DNA from 2 places in the Paenibacillus sp. FSL F4-0100 genome. Region 2 is predicted to be linked to the other one. Evidence: a T-box and tRNA genes for the amino acid it is inferred to sense, from the RefSeq annotation. Region 2 holds a T-box; the other holds one or more tRNA genes.
What was found. The T-box of region 2 lies ahead of pheS (phenylalanine--tRNA ligase subunit alpha). A T-box ahead of a tRNA ligase gene usually reads a tRNA of that ligase, here a tRNA-Phe.
Positions count from the first base shown of each region.

Region 1 (9,559 bases), 1.6 Mb from region 2:
CTGTACCACCGTAAACCGTTATGAACGATGGGGTGACGCAGGAGGGTAGTGACGCGGACTGATGGATGTCCGTCCAAGCAGTGAGGCTGATGTGTAGGCAAATCCGCACATCGATAAGGCTGGGCTGTGATGGGGAGTGAAAATTATAGTAGCGAAGGTCATGATCTCACACTGCCAAGAAAAGCCTCTAGTCAGGTGAAGGTGCCCGTACCGCAAACCGACACAGGTAGGCGAGAAGAGAATTCTAAGGCGCGCGGAAGAACTCTCGTTAAGGAACTCGGCAAAATGACCCCGTAACTTCGGGAGAAGGGGTGCCTCGGTAGGGTGAATAGCCCGAGGGGGCCGCAGTGAAAAGGCCCAAGCGACTGTTTAGCAAAAACACAGGTCTGTGCGAAGCCGTAAGGCGAAGTATACGGGCTGACGCCTGCCCGGTGCTGGAAGGTTAAGGGGAGCGGTTAGGGAGTAATCCCGAAGCTGTGAACCGAAGCCCCAGTAAACGGCGGCCGTAACTATAACGGTCCTAAGGTAGCGAAATTCCTTGTCAGGTAAATTCTGACCCGCACGAATGGCGTAACGACTTGGGCGCTGTCTCAACGAGAGATCCGGTGAAATTTTAATACCTGTGAAGATGCAGGTTACCCGCGACAAGACGGAAAGACCCCATGGAGCTTTACTGCAGCTTGATATTGGATTTGGGTACGATCTGTACAGGATAGGTGGGAGCCTTTGAAGCATGAGCGCCAGCTTGTGTGGAGGCGACGTTGGGATACCACCCTGATCGTATCTAGGTTCTAACCTGGTACCGTAATCCGGTACGGGGACAGTGTCAGGCGGGCAGTTTGACTGGGGCGGTCGCCTCCTAAAGAGTAACGGAGGCGCCCCAAGGTTCCCTCAGAATGGTTGGAAATCATTCGAAGAGTGCAAAGGCATAAGGGAGCTTGACTGCGAGACCTACAAGTCGAGCAGGGACGAAAGTCGGGCTTAGTGATCCGGTGGTACCGCATGGAAGGGCCATCGCTCAACGGATAAAAGCTACCCTGGGGATAACAGGCTTATCTCCCCCAAGAGTCCACATCGACGGGGAGGTTTGGCACCTCGATGTCGGCTCATCGCATCCTGGGGCTGAAGTAGGTCCCAAGGGTTGGGCTGTTCGCCCATTAAAGCGGTACGCGAGCTGGGTTCAGAACGTCGTGAGACAGTTCGGTCCCTATCTGTCGTGGGCGTAGGAAATTTGAGAGGAGCTGTCCTTAGTACGAGAGGACCGGGATGGACGTACCGCTGGTGCACCAGTTGTTCCGCCAGGAGCATGGCTGGGTAGCTACGTACGGAAGGGATAAGCGCTGAAAGCATCTAAGCGTGAAGCCCCCCTCAAGATGAGATTTCCCAACTAGTAAGACCCCTTGAAGACCACGAGGTAGATAGGTTGGAGGTGGAAGTGCAGCAATGCATGGAGCTGACCAATACTAATCGGTCGAGGGCTTATCCAAAACATATTTCAATGTGTTGCAAATTCGTTTCGTATCTAGTTTTCAGGGAATCAATCTCTGTAACTGCATACAAGTTATGATGGAGAGATACCCAAGTGGCTATAAGGGGACCCTCTGCTAAGGGGTTAGACTGCGTAAGCGGTGCGAGGGTTCGAATCCCTCTCTCTCCGCCATTTGAATAACTTGAACGCAAATAGGTTTATATGGCGGTGTAGCTCAGCTGGCTAGAGCGTACGGTTCATACCCGTGAGGTCGGGGGTTCGATCCCCTCCGCCGCTACCATACATACCTGGAGGCTTAGCTCAGCTGGGAGAGCATCTGCCTTACAAGCAGAGGGTCGGGGGTTCGAACCCCTCAGCCTCCACCATGTACTTATTTTTATTACCTTACCATGCCGGTGTAGCTCAATTGGTAGAGCAACTGACTTGTAATCAGTAGGTTGGGGGTTCAAGTCCTCTCGCCGGCACCATCTTTAATAATGTGGAACTGTGGTGTAGAGGCCTAACATGCCTGCCTGTCACGCAGGAGATCGCGGGTTCGAATCCCGTCAGTTCCGCCATTCTTTACAAGCTTCAGGGATGAGAATCCATAACCGGGTTCGTCGGAGCATATCTTCGTTAGCAGAGACTTCGCAGTCTCGAACGAAGAGAGAGTATCCCGTCAGTTCCGCCATTATTAATCTTAAGGAATAAAAATGGTCGGTTTTCCACAGATTAAAGTGGGCAGGATTGCATTCCGCACTTTATTTTTATGTCATTTATGTAAGGCTCGGTAGCTCAGTCGGTAGAGCAGAGGACTGAAAATCCTCGTGTCGGCGGTTCGATTCCGTCCCGAGCCACCTTTATATCCTGGAGGATTAGCGAAGTGGCCAAACGCAGCAGACTGTAAATCTGTTCTCGTCCGAGTTCGGTGGTTCGAATCCATCATCCTCCACCAGTAAATAAGAGCCATTAGCTCAGTTGGTAGAGCACCTGACTTTTAATCAGGGTGTCGAAGGTTCGAGTCCTTCATGGCTCATCCGAAGAGTCGTCAACGTTGTTGACGGCTCTTTTTGTGTTGTTTTTAAGCAGTTTTTCTCCAATGTAACTGGACTTAGAGAGAAGGCATTGTCGCTTGCACTGGGTGTTATGCTAAAATAAGAAAAAACGATAAAGTGGTGGAGTCATCAATGGTGGAGATGGAGCACATCGTTCAGAAACTAGAGCAGACCTTGGGTACCTCACTCGGTTTAAAAAAATTGAATGCTCAGGAAGCAGCATGGTTAACAAAACTAATAGCGACCTCACCGCCATTCGGTGATCGGATGGGTCATGAGGACAGAGCCCAGGGGGCTAGTAGCCGTGAAGAAAACAGAACCTCACACCAATCACGAAGGGTTCACGGCGCCTATGTGCACAAGGACCTTGGTGAGATTTGGATTCCTGTGAATCAACAGGATCCTAGTCGGGTAATTGTAGCGAATCAGAGTGCTTTGACGGAGTCGGAGATTGGGCTTATAACTCTACTATTGTCGAGCCTTCAGGATACGACACCAGGGGTAGTGTCCAAGAGTGCCGGTAAGGTTGAAGAAGAACGACGCGCCCAACAGTTGGGTGGTTGGTTAAAGGAACGCCTGCAAGCCGGTGAACTGCTTGCTGAATTACCAGAGGAAATGTGGATTCGGACAAGCTTGACGGAGGACATGGTTCCCTTTCTTCTTATTCATGAGAGCGAGCACGCCCCTACTCCAAGTTATAAGGCACTGCATCGGTTATTGCGCAGCTATTTTGGCGGGGACATCATTCTGGTACCACTGCTTGATAAGGAATGGATTATCTTAGCGAACCAGGAATTGCTGGACGGTATAACGACGGATGATAAAGAGGATGCTTCGGTGGAAGGCGATCAAGATTTACTCTCCTTATTCTGCATGGGGCTCTACGAGCTGATTTCAACGGAATGGGTGGGGGATTTCCATATCTCGGCGATACCGGCAGTTAATGCCCTGCATGCTCTGCCACAGACCGTTAGCATGTTAAGAGAGACCATGACCATCGGCCGTACATTCCAGGTAAAGGAACATATCCATCTGTCGACCGGGCTTCATCTGGAGCGCCTGGTCTATAGCATTCCTGAGTACCAACGCAATCAATTTCTGCGAGAGTACGCTGCCGGACATACCGATTTATTCGAGGATAGTGAGACCTTGTCAACGCTGGAGTCTTTTTTCGAATTGGATTGTAACGTGAGCGAGACGGCCAAGCACCTATATATTCACCGTAACACGCTGCTATACCGCCTGGATAAGATCAAACAGGAGACGGGGCTTGATGTTCGCAGCTTCAGTGATGCGGTTTTAGTGAAAATAACGCTTCTATTGTATAAAGTGACGAAAAGGAAATAGGTTTTTTGTGCAGATTGTGTATAGCAAGTCAGGTGCCTATGGGGTAATATAAGATTATAAATTAATTGTATTCGATTTCATAACATTCATATGAGGGGGCAAATGCACATGGCTGGTGTACGCTTAGAGCATATTTACAAAAAGTATGCAGGTGCGGATAAAGCAACTGTAATTGACGTTAATTTGGATATTAAAGATAAAGAATTCTTGGTACTGGTAGGTCCTTCCGGTTGCGGTAAGTCCACGACACTGCGTATGATCGCAGGTCTTGAGGAAATTTCTGAGGGTAAACTTTACATTGGCGACCGCGTTGTTAACGATGTAGCACCTAAAGATCGTGACATCGCGATGGTATTCCAATCCTACGCCTTGTATCCACATATGAACGTATATCAGAACATGGCATTCGGTTTGAAACTCCGTAAAGTGAAGAAAGACGAAATCGATAAACGTGTACGTGAAGCAGCAAAAATCTTGGATATCGAGCATTTGCTCGAGCGTAAACCAAAGGCTCTGTCCGGTGGTCAGCGTCAGCGTGTTGCCTTGGGTCGTGCGATTGTCCGTGATCCACAAGTCTTCTTGATGGATGAGCCACTTTCCAACTTGGATGCGAAACTCCGCGGTCAGATGCGTGCCGAAATTACAAAGCTGGTTAAGCGCCTTGAAACCACTTGTATCTATGTAACGCATGACCAAACAGAAGCTATGACGATGGGTGACCGTATCGTTGTTATGCAAGACGGCATTATTCAACAAGCGGATTCCCCAGAGCAACTGTACAACAATCCGAACAACCTGTTCGTTGCTGGTTTCATCGGTTCCCCAACCATGAACTTCATCAACGGTAAATTGTCCGAGCAAAACGGTGGCGTATACTTCACTTCCCAGGGCTTGAACGTTCAAGTACCAGGTGGTAAAGCGCAATTGCTCAAAAACAAATCCATGATTGGCAAAGAAGTAATCATGGGTGTTCGTCCGGAAGATATTCATGAAGAGCCAGTCTTCCTGGAAGCTTCCCCGAACACAATCTTCACTGCAAAAGTTGACGTAACCGAGAACCTTGGTCACGAAATGCTCTTGTACCTGAGCGGCTTGGGCACCGATACGGTTATCGGCCGTGTAGACGGACGTTCGACTACTCGCGAAAGCGACAATGTGAAATTGGCACTCGACATGAACAAAGTTCATATCTTTGATAAAGAGTCTGAATTGAACGTATTGCTCGAAGACTAATCTTCAGCAATCGGGATCTCTTGAAAACCGCCCTCTCAAGGGGCGGTTTTTTTAGGAGAAAAATACATAAATCCAGGTAGTATTCACTCCTAGAGAGGGTTTAAGTGTTTCTCGCAGAAGGTAGTAGATGCATTCAAAGGAATAGCAGATATATAAAGCAGTAAACCCAGATGCTGCAGAAGAATGGAGTTAATAATGCCTTTCGTGATAAAACATTACATTTATATTATTCAAGTTATAGTACGTAATCGTAGTGTCGCTTCACCCCAATATAAGCCTAATGTCGCGATTGAATAGCCGGTTAGAATTGCATTCATTGGTTTTTTTCGATAAGATAAGCACAAAGCAAGGCATACATAAGTATGGGACATACGGGATGTTGAAGCATATTTCATGTAAATTGCCAGATCGCTGATAAGGCTTATACAGATTATCTACTTTAGATAATATCGAATATGGAATATATCATCCAATACGGGCCGCGTACATGACGGTTGCGTTGTGATGTCAACATACAATGGAAGAAGAGGGGTAAGACCATGGCCAAGAAAGTGAAGGTATCCGAGCTGGTCCAGCAGTTTCAGTTGGAGGTCATCGCAGGTGAGGAAGGCTTAAAACGTCAGATTACAACGGACGATCTGAATCGCCCGGGATTGGAAATGGCCGGTTATTTTGAATACCATCCGCGGGAACGGGTCCAGCTTCTGGGCCGCACGGAGTTGGCTTTCTTCGGAATGCTGAAGCCGGAAGAGCGTAAAGAGCGGATGCGCAGCCTGTGTACGGAAGAAACACCTTGCATTGTAGTTACTCGTTCCTTGGAAGTGCCGGAGGAACTGGTGGAACTCGGGAACGAAAGAGGTTTGCCTGTACTGCGCAGCAGTATGGCGACAACCATTCTGACAAGCCGATTCACAAGCTTCCTGGAGCGTAAACTTGCACCAACTACAACCATCCACGGGGTATTGTGCGATGTTTATGGCGTGGGGATGCTGATCACAGGTTCAAGCGGTATCGGGAAGAGTGAGACGGCATTGGAGCTCGTCAAACGCGGACACCGATTGATTGCGGATGATGCGGTGGAGATACGTCAGACATCGGATTTTCAGCTTCACGGAACGGCGCCGGAGTTGATTCGCCATCTTCTGGAGATTCGCGGAGTTGGTATTATTAATGTCATGACGTTATTCGGTGCAGGAGCCGTTCGGAACAATAAAAGGATTACACTTGTTGTTCGATTGGAAGCTTGGCAGCAGGATAAACAGTATGATCGTCTGGGATTAGATGAAGAAACAACACGAATTATTGAGACAGACATCCCTCTGGTCACCATTCCGGTTCGTCCAGGACGTAACCTTGCGGTTATTATTGAGGTAGCAGCTATGAACTACAGATTGAAACAAATGGGACTGAATGCTGCGCTGCAGTTTACGAACAAACTGACAGCTACGATCGCTGAAGATATGGACGATTTGGACTAGGACTAGGGAGGTTATAAAAGATGCAAACATTGCTCATCGATCCGGTGGCGTTCTCCATCGGATCGCTGCGTGTTCATTGGTATGGCTTGATTTTGGGGTTGGGAGCTTTAGCGGGGCTGTTACTGGCCATTCGCGAGGGGAAGCGTTTTGGCATTCCGCAGGAATTTTTCATGGATTTGCTCTTGCTTGGTGTTCCTTCCGCAATCATTGGTGCGCGTATTTATTATGTAGCTTTTAAATGGGAAGATTATAAAGACAACTTCCTGGATGTGTTCAAAATATGGAACGGCGGGATTGCCATATTCGGTGCCCTTATTGGTGCCATTATCTGTGCGTTAATCTTTGTTCGCCGGAAAGGCTATTCATTCTGGCGGATTGCCGATATCTGTGCTCCGTCCCTGTTGGCCGGTCAGATCATTGGACGCTGGGGGAACTTCGTTAACCAGGAGGCCTATGGCGGTCCTGTAAGCGAATCCTTTTTACGCGGACAGCTGCACCTGCCTGATTTCATCGTGAATCAAATGAATGTACAAGGTGTATTCCATCATCCTACCTTCTTATATGAATCGCTATGGAACTTGGTGGGTATTGTCATATTGCTTATCCTCCGCAGACAGAAATTCCTGCGCGCAGGCGAACTCTTCATCGGATATTTCATCTGGTATTCCATCGGCCGATTCTTCATTGAAGCGGTGCGTACGGACAGCTTGGCGTTCCAAGGCGCAACCGGACTTGCCGACTTCATTAACAATACGCTGTGGGCACCGATGACTTGGATGGGCTTTGAACTGGGCCATCTGGATCCGGCTTACGGCAATATTCGGATTTCTCAGCTGCTGTCGGTGTTCTTCGTCATTGCAGGCATCGTATTGATCGTTGTACGCCGCGTAACAGGCCGCGCCAATGTGCGTTATTTGGACCCCATCGTGTCAACGAAGACCGGAGCAGGGCCAACGCCTGAAGCTGACCTTCAGACGGATAAAGCCGTGAAGTCATCTGCGCAGGCACCTGTTAAGCAGGATAAACCGGCAGCAGATCCAGTAGAGAAGGATGATACAAGCTCTCTAATCCAAACCCAGGAGACGGAAGTCAAACCGTCCCGAGTAGAAGATACTCCGGCAATAAAACCAGATACGGAGGACAAAAAGGAGTAGTTGCAGCATGATAGAAACCGTACTGTTTGATTTAGACGGAACCATTATTGATACGAATGAATTGATTATCTCGTCGTTTCTGCATGTCTTCGAGGCTCAAGCACCGGGACCGTTAACCAGGGAGCAGATCATTCCACATATGGGAACCACGCTGGAACAGCAGCTGCAGGCTTTCTCGGGAGGCGTTGAGGATGTTAGTCCGTTTGTCAAAGCCTACCGTTCCTTCAACACGCTTCATCATGATGAGATGGTTAGACCGTTCCCTCATGTAAATGAGGTCGTGGAGCGCCTTCATCGTCACGGGCTTTCGCTTGGGATTGTAACAACTAAGATTCATCCTTCTACGATGATGACTTTGGAAAAGTACGATCTCGAGCGATTCATGTCGGCGATTGTTACGGTGAACGACGTCGAGCATCCGAAACCGCATCCTGAGCCCGTTCTGACGGCAATTGAGCGGCTGGGCGCCAATCCGGCTACGACATTGATGATCGGGGACAGTCCGGTCGACATTCAGTCCGCCAAGGCGGCGGGTGTGAAGGCCGCAGCTGTAGCTTGGTCCCTGAAGGGTGAGCAGAAGCTGATGGAGTATGGTCCGGATTATGTTTTAAAGGATATGAAAGACCTGTATGAAATCGTAGGACTTCAAGAGGAATAGGAGTTTTGGCAGCATGGCCAGAAAGGTTACCCGTTATCCTGTAGAAGGGCCCAACGCGCTATGGCAAATCTACCGCACCGTGAGCCCGTTCAAGGGCGTCAAGAACTTCATCTTTATCCAGTTGGCCCGTTATTGCCCTATCCTGCCCTTGAAGAACTGGATATACCGCCATATGCTCGGGATGAAGGTGGGAAGACATACCGCGTTTGGATTGATGGTCATGGTGGATGTGTTTTTTCCGGAGAAAATATCTATCGGCGAGAATTCGGTGATCGGCTACAATACAACGATTCTTGCCCATGAGTATCTAATAAAGGAATATCGTCTGGGTGAAGTGCGGATCGGGGAGAACGTGCTCATCGGCGCGAACACCACGATTTTGCCTGGCGTAACGATCGGAGATGGAGCGGTTGTTGCTGCAGGGTCTGTCGTACATAAAGATGTGGCACCGGGTGTTTTTGTAGGCGGCAATCCATTGCGAGAGCTGAAGAGGACATCGACGGAAAGTGAGTCAATTTGAGGTAATGTGACAAGTTAGGTTCTCAAGCTACCTGAATTATTGTAGAATGAGTATAGGATAACATGACACAAAGCGATTCCATAGTCCCCGGGGTATGATGGCCTTGAGGGACTTTTTTGCCCGCCCATCCCTTTTCATTGACTCTATGAAAATACTTGAATCAAGGAGGCGACGCCTGACATGAGTGCAACGCTGAACAAGAAGGAAAGGCTGCCGCAGCTCGATATTTATCGTGCGCTGGCCATCCTGGGCGTGCTTCACGTTCATGCGACTTCATTTGCAACAGTTGATGCGATTGATTCGCGATTCTATTATATTATTAATTTTTTGAATATTTTCTTTAAATACGGTACACCCTCGTTTATATTCCTAAGCAGCTTCGTGCTGTTCTATAACTATGCGGACCGGCCACTGACCAAAGATCTAATCAAAAACTTCTACAAACGGCGGCTCTTGTACATTTTGCTGCCTTATGTGTTGTTCTCGATCATCTATTTCTTTGTGCGGATGTATCAGAACGGGCTGCTCAACAGCTCATTTGATCTATGGGCACAGATGCCGCTTTTCTTTGAACGTTTAATTCGGGGGCAGAACTATACGCACTTATATTTTGTATTTATCAGTTTGCAGTTCTATATCTTGTTCC
Region 1 is NZ_CP150303.1:145,515-155,073, forward strand. It holds rRNA gene MHH48_RS00685 (23S ribosomal RNA) at 1-1,487, shown strand, start outside; tRNA gene MHH48_RS00690 (tRNA-Ser) at 1,569-1,660, shown strand; tRNA gene MHH48_RS00695 (tRNA-Met) at 1,693-1,769, shown strand; tRNA gene MHH48_RS00700 (tRNA-Val) at 1,779-1,854, shown strand; tRNA gene MHH48_RS00705 (tRNA-Thr) at 1,881-1,956, shown strand; tRNA gene MHH48_RS00710 (tRNA-Asp) at 1,970-2,046, shown strand; tRNA gene MHH48_RS00715 (tRNA-Phe) at 2,253-2,325, shown strand; tRNA gene MHH48_RS00720 (tRNA-Tyr) at 2,338-2,423, shown strand; tRNA gene MHH48_RS00725 (tRNA-Lys) at 2,432-2,504, shown strand; gene MHH48_RS00730 (helix-turn-helix domain-containing protein) at 2,656-3,870, shown strand; gene ugpC (sn-glycerol-3-phosphate ABC transporter ATP-binding protein UgpC) at 3,979-5,103, shown strand; gene hprK (HPr(Ser) kinase/phosphatase) at 5,643-6,581, shown strand; gene lgt (prolipoprotein diacylglyceryl transferase) at 6,602-7,735, shown strand; gene ppaX (pyrophosphatase PpaX) at 7,743-8,393, shown strand; gene MHH48_RS00755 (acyltransferase) at 8,407-8,913, shown strand; gene MHH48_RS00760 (acyltransferase) at 9,094-9,559, shown strand, end outside.
Region 1: it encodes a tRNA-Phe, which carries the amino acid that the T-box ahead of pheS (phenylalanine--tRNA ligase subunit alpha) is inferred to sense. The anticodon was not compared.

Region 2 (9,559 bases):
AAGTAAATCTATATCATCGTTTGAAACCGTTCACGTTCACCAATTTTTCATAACACGAATGTGCACCCACTCTTTTTCTGCGCTATCATAAAGATTGGAAATTATATTTCACAATTATTTCATAGTCAGGAGAGATTTCAGTGAAAAAAGGCATTGCTTTACTTGTTTCATGTATGCTCCTATTTGTATTGGCTGCCTGCGGTGGAGACCAGAAAGAGTCCCAGGGAGATTCAGCGATCTCGGATACTGGTGTAGCACCGGAAGCTGAACTCGTGATTAAGGGCACCAATTTCCAATTCGACCAAGAGGAATATCGTCTCAAGAAAGGCGTGCCTGTCAAGATTACTTACGAGAATGAAGACGGCAACCACGGCGTTATGATTCCTGCGCTCGGACTGCAGCTCGACCGTAAAAACAACTCAACTGTCGTTACGCCTGATGAGACGGGAGAATTCGAAGTTTCGTGTTCCATTATGTGCGGAGCGGGTCACAGCAAAATGATGTCCAAACTTATCGTCGAAGAATAGTAGATCTTCCTCACGAAAATAAACCTCCGGATCGCCAGAGTATCCTCTGTCTAATCCGGAGGTTTTTTCAGGTTCACATCTTCGCCATGGCCTAACGCTGATCCTGCTCAATCAACTCGATCCACTCATTATATTCAACTTGGAGCTTCGCATACTCTTCCTTCAACTTACGGTGTTCTTCTTCAAGCTGCGCAGATTGCTCCGCCTTCAATTCCTGCTCTGCCTGAAGCAGACGATATTGGTGCATGACGAGCTCATACTGTTCACCTAAATCGGAATACTGTTGTGCCGCTTCACTCTTCTCGTCTTCCAGACGTTCATAGGCTTGGCGTGCGGATGCAATTTCCTGCTGCCATGACTGGAGCTCTTCTTCGAGAGCAAGCTTGGTTCGTTTCCACTCATCGCGCTCTGCGGCCAGCTTCTCGCTGTCCTCGGCAAGCTGTTCCCGTTCCGCCATCCCTTGCTGGTATTGCTCCTGCCACTGAACGGCGCGTTCCTCTGAATCTCTCAGCTGCTCGGCGAGTTCACGTGCGCGCTCTTCACTGGCAGCCGCCTTCTTGCGAAGCTCATCCAGCTGATTCGACACCGTATCGTATTCTTCCTCCAGCATAGCGTACAGTTTGCTGGTCTCTTCCTCTCGGACTCCCGCTTCCTTCGTGAGCTTCTCCAGCTCTTCATGGCGAAGCTGCAGTTCATTCAATTCCTCTTGGGCACTTCTACGCTCTGACATAGTCCGGTCAGCTTCGTCCTTCATGACCTGGATCTCATCCTGAAGTCCCTTCATTCCTTCTTCCAGGCTCTCGTTCGCTTCCATAAGCTCGACAATTCTCATCTCGAGCTCAGCGGTTTCCTCTTTGCGCTGATCAGCCAGCGTGCGCCAGGATTGAAGCTCGCTGCTTAGACGCTGCAGCTCTTCTTGCTGTTTGCGGGAGGTCTGATTTGCATCCACCACAAGTTTCTGCAGACGACGGCGCTCTTCCTCCGACTTGGCGGATTCCTGCTTCAGGCCCTCGAGCTCCTTCGTCAGCCCTTCGACCTTCGTTCGGAAGGAACGCAATTCCTGCGAAGAGGCCTCGGCTTGCTGTCTGGACGACTGGAGCGCTTCCTTCAGCTTGTCCGATTCTGCTTTTACAGCACCCAGTTCCTTCTCGGCGGACGACAAACGTGATTGGAGCTGCCCGCCCCGCGTTCGCTGCTCGGCAAGCTGCTTCTCCAGCTCTTGGACGGTACTTGTATGCTTTTGCTCCATATCCTGCACCGTCTTCGTATTCTTCTGTTCCAGATCCTGCACCGTCTTCGTATACTTCTGCTCCATATCGTGCACGATCTTCGAGTGCTGCTGCTCCTTCAGGAGCGCCTCTTGTTTATAGGTGCTCTCCTGTTTCTTCAATTGCTCAGCCAGCTTCTCCTCGGCCTGCTTCGCAGAGGTCCGTTGACTCTGTTCCAGCTTCTCGATGGCCTGTTTATGAGTGAGCGTCAACTGCGAAATCTGCCCTTCATAGCGGCGCTTCATATCTTCAATAGACTGCTTATGGCCGCTCTCCAGCTTCTCGCGCTGCTCCTTAAGACGGGCCTCAAGCTGCTGCTTCTCCTTCAGCAGTTCCGCCACGCGGTCCGATTCCTTCTGAAGCAATTCCTTCGTACGCTCTGACTCCGCGGTTAGATTCTCCTTGGACTTCCTGTATTCCTCAGCCAGCGTAGTCTGCTCCGCCAGCTTGTGCTCCAACTGCTCCTGCTGCTGACGATGTCTCTCCTGCTGCTCGATTTGAAGTCCTTGCACCTTGGCAAGCTCCGTACGCAGTTCATTTCGCTCGGCCGTCATCTGCTTGGCCTCATTCTGAAACTCCAGCTTCTGCAAAGCTTCTTCAGCCATATGTACTGCAGCTAGGACGGCAATGCGCGGGGTATCCAATCGAGAGTGCGCCTTGGATATGGTACGCATGCGATCATCTACATAATTCGCTACCTGTCGGGTATAATCACTGCTACTGCCAACGAGTTTATAGGAAGTTCCGTAGATATCTACGGTAACGCTTTTACGGTCCGATGTAGTCAAAATTGTGCCCTCCTTCTATTATGTGTAGATTCTATGATGTCTGAAATGGTCTATTCTCTACATTCATTATATATGAGATAACATCTGTAGACGAACCTCAAGAAAACAGACCGAAGTTTGGTATATGATAACACAGTTTTGTGCTTATAATTATGTACCCTGCGGGCGTCCTGATGCAAATCCCAGTTCAATTTAGAGCAAAAAAGCCCGCATCGAATCCCTGATGTAATGGATTCGATGCGGGCGTTCACAATTCCTGCTATTTTCTTAATTCTGCGCCAAAAGTTTGCTGAAGGGCAGCAACCGCTTTTTCCGTGACGCCGGCAACCTCCTCATCGGTCAGCGTCCGTTCCTGATGACGGTACGTCATAGAGATGGCAACACTCTTCTTACCCTCTCCAAGCTTGCTGCCTGTGAAGACGTCAAATACCTGAATCTGCTGCAGAAGCTCACCTGCATTCTCCTTGATCACTTGAATCAGGGAGCCGGCTTCAACCTCCTCATTCACCACGATGGCAAGATCGCGTTCCATACCCGGGAATCTAGGCAAATCGCGGTAAACGACGCGGGCGTTAGTCAGATCATACAGCGGCTTAAGGAGAATCTCGGCGGCATAGGTATCTTCCAAATCCAGCTCCTGCTGCGTCTTCGGATGAATTTGTCCCAGTACACCTAACAGCCGCTTGTTCTCGCCTTGACCCGCATATACGGAAGCGGAACGTCCCGGGTGGAAGCCCTCCGGACCGTTGGCCTCGTAAGTGATCTCCTCTGAGCCAATTCCAAGGTAGTCGAGCACCGTTTCGAGCGCCCCCTTCAAATCGAAGAAATCGACCTTGGCCGGCTGAACATTCCATTGCTTGCTGCCTTTGCGTCCCGTCAGCAGCAACCCGAGAACCGGGCGCTCCAGCGGCTGCTTCGTCAATGTCTTCTCATGCGTATGAAACAGGTTCCCTATTTCAAACAGGGCCAAGTCCGGCTGCTTGCGGTTATGGTTGTACACCGCGATATCCAGCAGCTGCGGAAGCAGGCTGGTGCGAAGGACGCTGCGGTCCTCGCTCATTGGCATGGCCAGCTTAACCGCCGTGCCATCTGACGAAAGGGAGGTGAACATTTCTGCTTGCTGCGGATGGATGAAGGAATAACCCAGAACCTCCTGGAATCCGCTATGCGTCAGCAAACGGCGAAGCGAGCGGCGGATTGCCTGAGCGATGGTCAATGAACCCGGTGTCGTCGGACCTTCAATCGCCGTTGTCGGGATATTGTCGTATCCATACAGACGGGCCACCTCTTCAATGAGGTCTACGTCAAGCACGATATCGCCGCGTCGGGAAGGCACTTGAACATCCACCATTCCTTGGCCCGAATCTCCGCAAGGGAAATGCAATCGGGCGAAGATCGTTTTCACCTCAAGCAGGGACAGCTCCGTTCCCAGATAACGATTGAGCTTCTCCAGCGACAACGTAATCACGGTAGGCTCGGTGTCCGCACTGCCTGCTTCGACGATTCCCTGATGGACAGCGCCTCCGGCATATTTCGCCATCAATGCCGCTGCACGGTTCAGTGCAGGGATAACTGCGGCAGGATCCACTTCCTTCTCGAAGCGGGAGCTTGCCTCCGAACGCAGTCCGAGCTGACGGGATGTTTTGCGGACGGTACCGCCATCGAACTTAGCCGACTCCAGGAAAATATTGACCGTGCTGTCCGTTACTTCGGAGTCCAGCCCGCCCATAACGCCAGCCAAGGCTACCGGCTTGCCCCCTGCTGTAATCACCAGCATATGCGGCTCCAGGCGACGCTTCGCGCCGTCCAGCGTTACCATCGTTTCTCCAGCTTCAGCCATACGCACATGGACCGCGCCATCCTTCAGCTGATCTGCATCAAAAGCATGCAGCGGCTGGCCATATTCCAGCATCACATAGTTCGTAATATCCACGATATTACTGATCGGGCGCACGCCCGCTGCCATCAACCGGTTCTGCATCCACAGCGGAGAAGGACCGATCTTAACTCCGGTAATATAACGTGCCGCGTAATGGCTGCACTGCTCGTCAGCCCCGATCGTAACCGAGATATGATCGGCTGCTGCATCTTGAACCTCCAGAATTTCCTTCTCCGGGTTCGGAAGACTCAGCTCGCGCCCCAGAATGGCGCTCACTTCGTAAGCTGCTCCCAGCATGCTGAGACAGTCAGAGCGGTTCGGCGTCAGATCCAGCTCCAAAATTTCATCGTTCAGACCCAGCACATCTTCAATTGGTTTGCCGATCTCCGTCTCAGCCGGAAGTACCAGAATCCCTTCCTGCAGCTCTTTAGGCAGCAGTTTGTCATTCATGCCAAGTTCCTTCGCCGAGCAGATCATGCCTTGGGAGAGCACGCCGCGCAGCTTGGCCTTCTTGATATCCATACCGCCAGGCAGCTTCGCGCCAACAAGCGCCACCGGCACCTTCTGGCCAGCATCCACATTTTTGGCTCCGCACACGATCTGGAGATCTTCCTCCTGACCCGCATCCACGATACATACATTCAGCTTGTCTGCGTCAGGATGCTTCTCCTTACTCTTGACGTAGCCTACGACCACTTTGTTAATGCCTTGATTCCGTTTCTCGATCACATCGATTTCAATACCAGCCGAAGTAATACGGCTTGCCAAATCCTCTGAGGTTACGCCTTCGAGCGAAATATAATCGGACAACCAATCGGTTGAAACTCTCATTGTCTATTCACTTCCCTTTATCGTTAAAATTAGATCCGCGTGAATTGATTCAAGAATGCTGTATCGTTGTTGAAGAAGTGACGGATGTCATCCACGCCGTATTTCAGCATCGCAATCCGCTCAACCCCCATACCGAAAGCAAAACCGCTGTACTTCTCAGGGTCATAACCGCCCATTTCAAGCACCTTCGGATGAACCATGCCGCAGCCTAAAATCTCAAGCCAGCCTGTTTGCTTGCATACGCGGCAGCCACTGCCGCCGCATCTTACACAGGATACGTCCACTTCCGCGCTCGGCTCCGTGAACGGGAAGAAGCTTGGACGCAGACGGATCTGCGTGTCATCGCCGAACATCTCCTGCACGAATTGCAGCAGCGTCCCTTTCAGATCACTCATGCGAATGTTCTCGCCGATGACCAAGCCCTCGATTTGATGGAACTGGAACGAATGCGTCGCATCATCGTCGTCCCGGCGGAATACACGGCCCGGGCAGATGATTTTGACAGGTGCTTTCCCATTCATCGACAGCATCGTCCGGGCTTGCACCGGGGATGTCTGAGTACGCATTAGCAGATCTTCCGTCAAATAGAAGGAATCCTGCATGTCGCGTGCCGGGTGATTCTTCGGCAGATTCAGCGCTTCAAAGTTGAAGTAGTCCGTTTCCACCTCAGGGCCTTCCGCTACCTGATAACCCATCCCGATGAAAATATCCTCGATATCCTGGATCACCTTGCTCAAAGGATGGACCGCGCCTTGGCTGAGCTTGCGGCCCGGAAGAGTTACGTCCACCTTCTCTGCACGCAGGCGCTCTTCGGTTTCCTGCTGCAAGAACGCTTCCTGCTTGCCGGAGATGACTTCCTCGATCGCGCCCCGAACGTCATTGGCCACCTGGCCGATAACGGGACGCTCTTCTGCACTCAGCGCTCCCATTCCGCGCAGGATTTCCGTCAAGGCACCTTTTTTGCCAAGGTATTTCACCCGCAAATCATTCAGCTGCTGCGGATCGGTAACATCCTGCAATTGCGCCAATGCTTCCTGCTTTAATGCTTCTAATTTTTCCTTCATAGCTATTCGCACACCCCTTTGTAAACTCCATCATCGTACTGAAAACAAAAAAGGCCTCTCCTCCCGAAAAGGGACGAAGAGACCGTGGTACCACCCTTGTTAACATGCATCATACCCTAACCAAGGCGGTAAAAAACCTTAGGCCCGAGTATGCCTCATCATGCTCACTTGACCGACGTAACGAATCGGACCCGTTATCCCCTACTGACCGGCACCATGCCGTGTTCAAGGAACTGCTCCGGAGCGAACTTCACTAGCCTGTTTCTATAGGGACACTCTCAATCCACGGCATCCCTTCCCTGTAAAGAGGCACTAGCTACTTTTCTCCATCCACGCATTTATTACATATGCAAATATATAGGGTTTATTATATGCAACCTTTCGGGATATGGCAAGTTTCATTTCCCCATTTTAACCCCATCTGACTGATTTTAATCGTGATCCCTGATCTTATTCCGACTGAAGCCTGGTCAGCTCTGCCCGGAGCTCCCTGATCTCGGCAAGCCAGCTCGCCTCGTCCCCGGCTTCAAAATCTTCGGCTGATAAGCCCAGTAATTCCTGAATCCGATATTCAAGCTCCATTCGCCGATTGTCCTTCTCCGTATTCCCCCTGATCACACCGGTCCGCGAGGCCTGTTCCTCCTCCTCATCCACACTTCCCTCAAACCAAACCGGAGCTCCCCCAGGCTTCAGCGTGAGCAGCCGGTTCGCGATTTTGCGCACCAGATACCGGTCATGGGATACGAGCGCAATCGCACCCGGAAAGCTCACAAGCACTTGTTCAATCACCTCGCGGGTATCCACATCCAGGTAATTCGAGGGTTCATCCAACACGAGCAGATGCGCCCCGCTGAAATACAGCTTGAGAAAAGCCGTTCTGCACTTCTCCCCCATGCTCAGCTGCCCCATCTTCTTAAACACATCGTCCCGCCTGAAGAGGAACGAGCCCAGCAAGGTACGCGCACGGCTCTCCGTCATTCCCGGAATGACGAGCAGACTGTCCAGCAGCGTGGTTTCGGGTTCCAGCCCCTCAAGTTCCTGTGAGAAATAGCCGATCTTAACGGAAGGATTTCGGGTAATTCGGCCCTCCTGCGGTTCGATTTCGCCCAGCAGCAGCTTGAGCAGTGTCGTTTTCCCGCTCCCGTTAGGGCCTCTTACGGCCAACCGGTCGCCGCGGTTCAGATAGAAGGTGAGCTTATTAAAAAGCGGTTGATCTTCGTAACCAAAACTGATGTCCTTCACTTGGACAAGGGTACGGCCGCCGAAAGCTTCCCCTTCCAGCTCCATGTTCAGCTTAGGACCGCTTCGCGGTTTATCCACCCGCTCTGCTTCCAGCCGTTCCAGCGCTTTTTCCTTGGCATGATATCTTGAGATGTTCTTCTTGGCCTTGGCCTTGTAAAAGCTGGCGGTGATCTTGACGTCATTTACGTCCCCGGCCGCGTTATGCGCTTTATGGAACCACTCCTCATATCTTCGGATCGATTCCTCCAGCGCTTTGCGAGCCAGCTCTTGCTTCCGGTAAAGCGTCTCCTGCTCGCGCAGCTCCCGTTCCTTTTCGCGGCGGTAATCCGTATATCCTCCCCGGTAACGCCGAAGTTCCTCCGAGGTCAGCTCACATACAGAGGTTGCTACCCGATCGATGAATTCCCTGTCATGGGAAACAAACAACACAGTGCCTTTATAGGACGATACCAGCCACTGCTCCAGCCAGACCAAGCTGTCGCTGTCCAGATGGTTCGTGGGCTCGTCGAGCAGTAAAAATCTCGGTGCCGATACAAGGAGCCCTGACAGCATGACCTTCGTCTTCTGGCCTCCGCTCAGCTCGCGGTAGGATACAGGCCACACCTCTGGCCCGATGCCCAGCATCGTCATCGCTTTCTCCACCTCGGTCTCCCACTGGAAACCGTTCTGGGACTCGTAACGCTCCAGCAGATTGCCATATTGCTCAAGCAATTGTTCCATTTCGACAGGGCTGCCGCCATTCATCTGCTGCTCGACGCCGGCAAGCTGAAGCTTCAGCTGCCATAATGAAGGATGACTGCGGCTGCGCACCGTATCGATGGCACTCCTATCGATTTCGTCCGGCTCATCCTGCTGCCTGAGCCAGCCCCAGCGCTCTCGCGGGAGAATCGTCTCCACAACGCCCGAGGTCGGTTCGAGCTCACCGGCCAGGATCGAGAGAAGCGTGGTTTTGCCGGTACCGTTGCGCCCGTACAGCGCAATCCGTTCTCCTTCCGCCACCTCCAGCTGAATGCCTTCAAACAGCGGCCTTCCTTGGAGCTCCATACTTATATCTTTCGCTTTTAGAATCATAGTCATATCGTCTCATCCTCTCTCTTTGAAAAAACTAAAAAACCGCAAGCGATGGCCTGCGGCGGATGTTATAAAGAGAGATATGGGTCTGGTCTGAATTAACGGGACGAATTTGCACGACCGACACTAACTTCGGCTGTTCATTCCAGTCCAGCCTTGACTGCTATTGAAATGAAGCTCAATAACCTCGCCGTTAGCGGAAGCTGCAAATCCGTTCCATGGATGTGATTGTATTTCATTAGAGTACCATTTCAACATAACAAAAAGAGGCACCCCAGTCACATTGTTCAGACACACCAAATCTCTCCTCTACCGCCGTAGAGAAACGCCTGCAAACCACATGCAGTTGTTTAGAGAAAAGGGTGTCTTACTTCATTGGACTAGGTTACCTCGCATTCTTGGAATGAAATTATGGTCATTATAACAGATATTCTGCGCTTGTAAAAGGGGTAAACTCATCTCGCCCGTGTCGGTCAACACTGCCGTCAACCGTCTGGATGACCAGATCTTTGCGAGGGCTAATGTCGCTCCTATATTTCGTCGTCGACCCATACCGTGTTCGGAGACACGTTATAAGGGCCTAGCTGCTTCGGAGAAAACGAATACGGCGAGTGTTCATCCTTCAGCCACATATTCCCCTTGATGATGAAGATATACGCGGCGATAACAAAATAAACCGAGCCCAAAATCCAATCCCACGCACTTGCCAGATTGTAACTAACGATATGATAGATATACCAGCCGCCGATCGGAAAATGAAACAGCAGACGGCGCCCAAGCCGGGATAGTATATCGTTTTTGCTTTGATGTTGGCAAATATGCCGTGCCAAATAAATTGGAAAAAGCCCATGAATACGGGGGCAAGACCAAGCCAGATGAGATGCGGGAC
Region 2 is NZ_CP150303.1:6,205,029-6,214,587, forward strand. It holds gene MHH48_RS28090 (cytochrome C oxidase subunit II) at 141-527, shown strand; gene MHH48_RS28095 (hypothetical protein) at 619-2,583, opposite strand; gene pheT (phenylalanine--tRNA ligase subunit beta) at 2,843-5,293, opposite strand; gene pheS (phenylalanine--tRNA ligase subunit alpha) at 5,323-6,357, opposite strand; T-box leader at 6,424-6,699, opposite strand; gene abc-f (ABC-F type ribosomal protection protein) at 6,808-8,676, opposite strand; partial or broken gene MHH48_RS28115 (HXXEE domain-containing protein) at 9,201-9,559, opposite strand, start outside.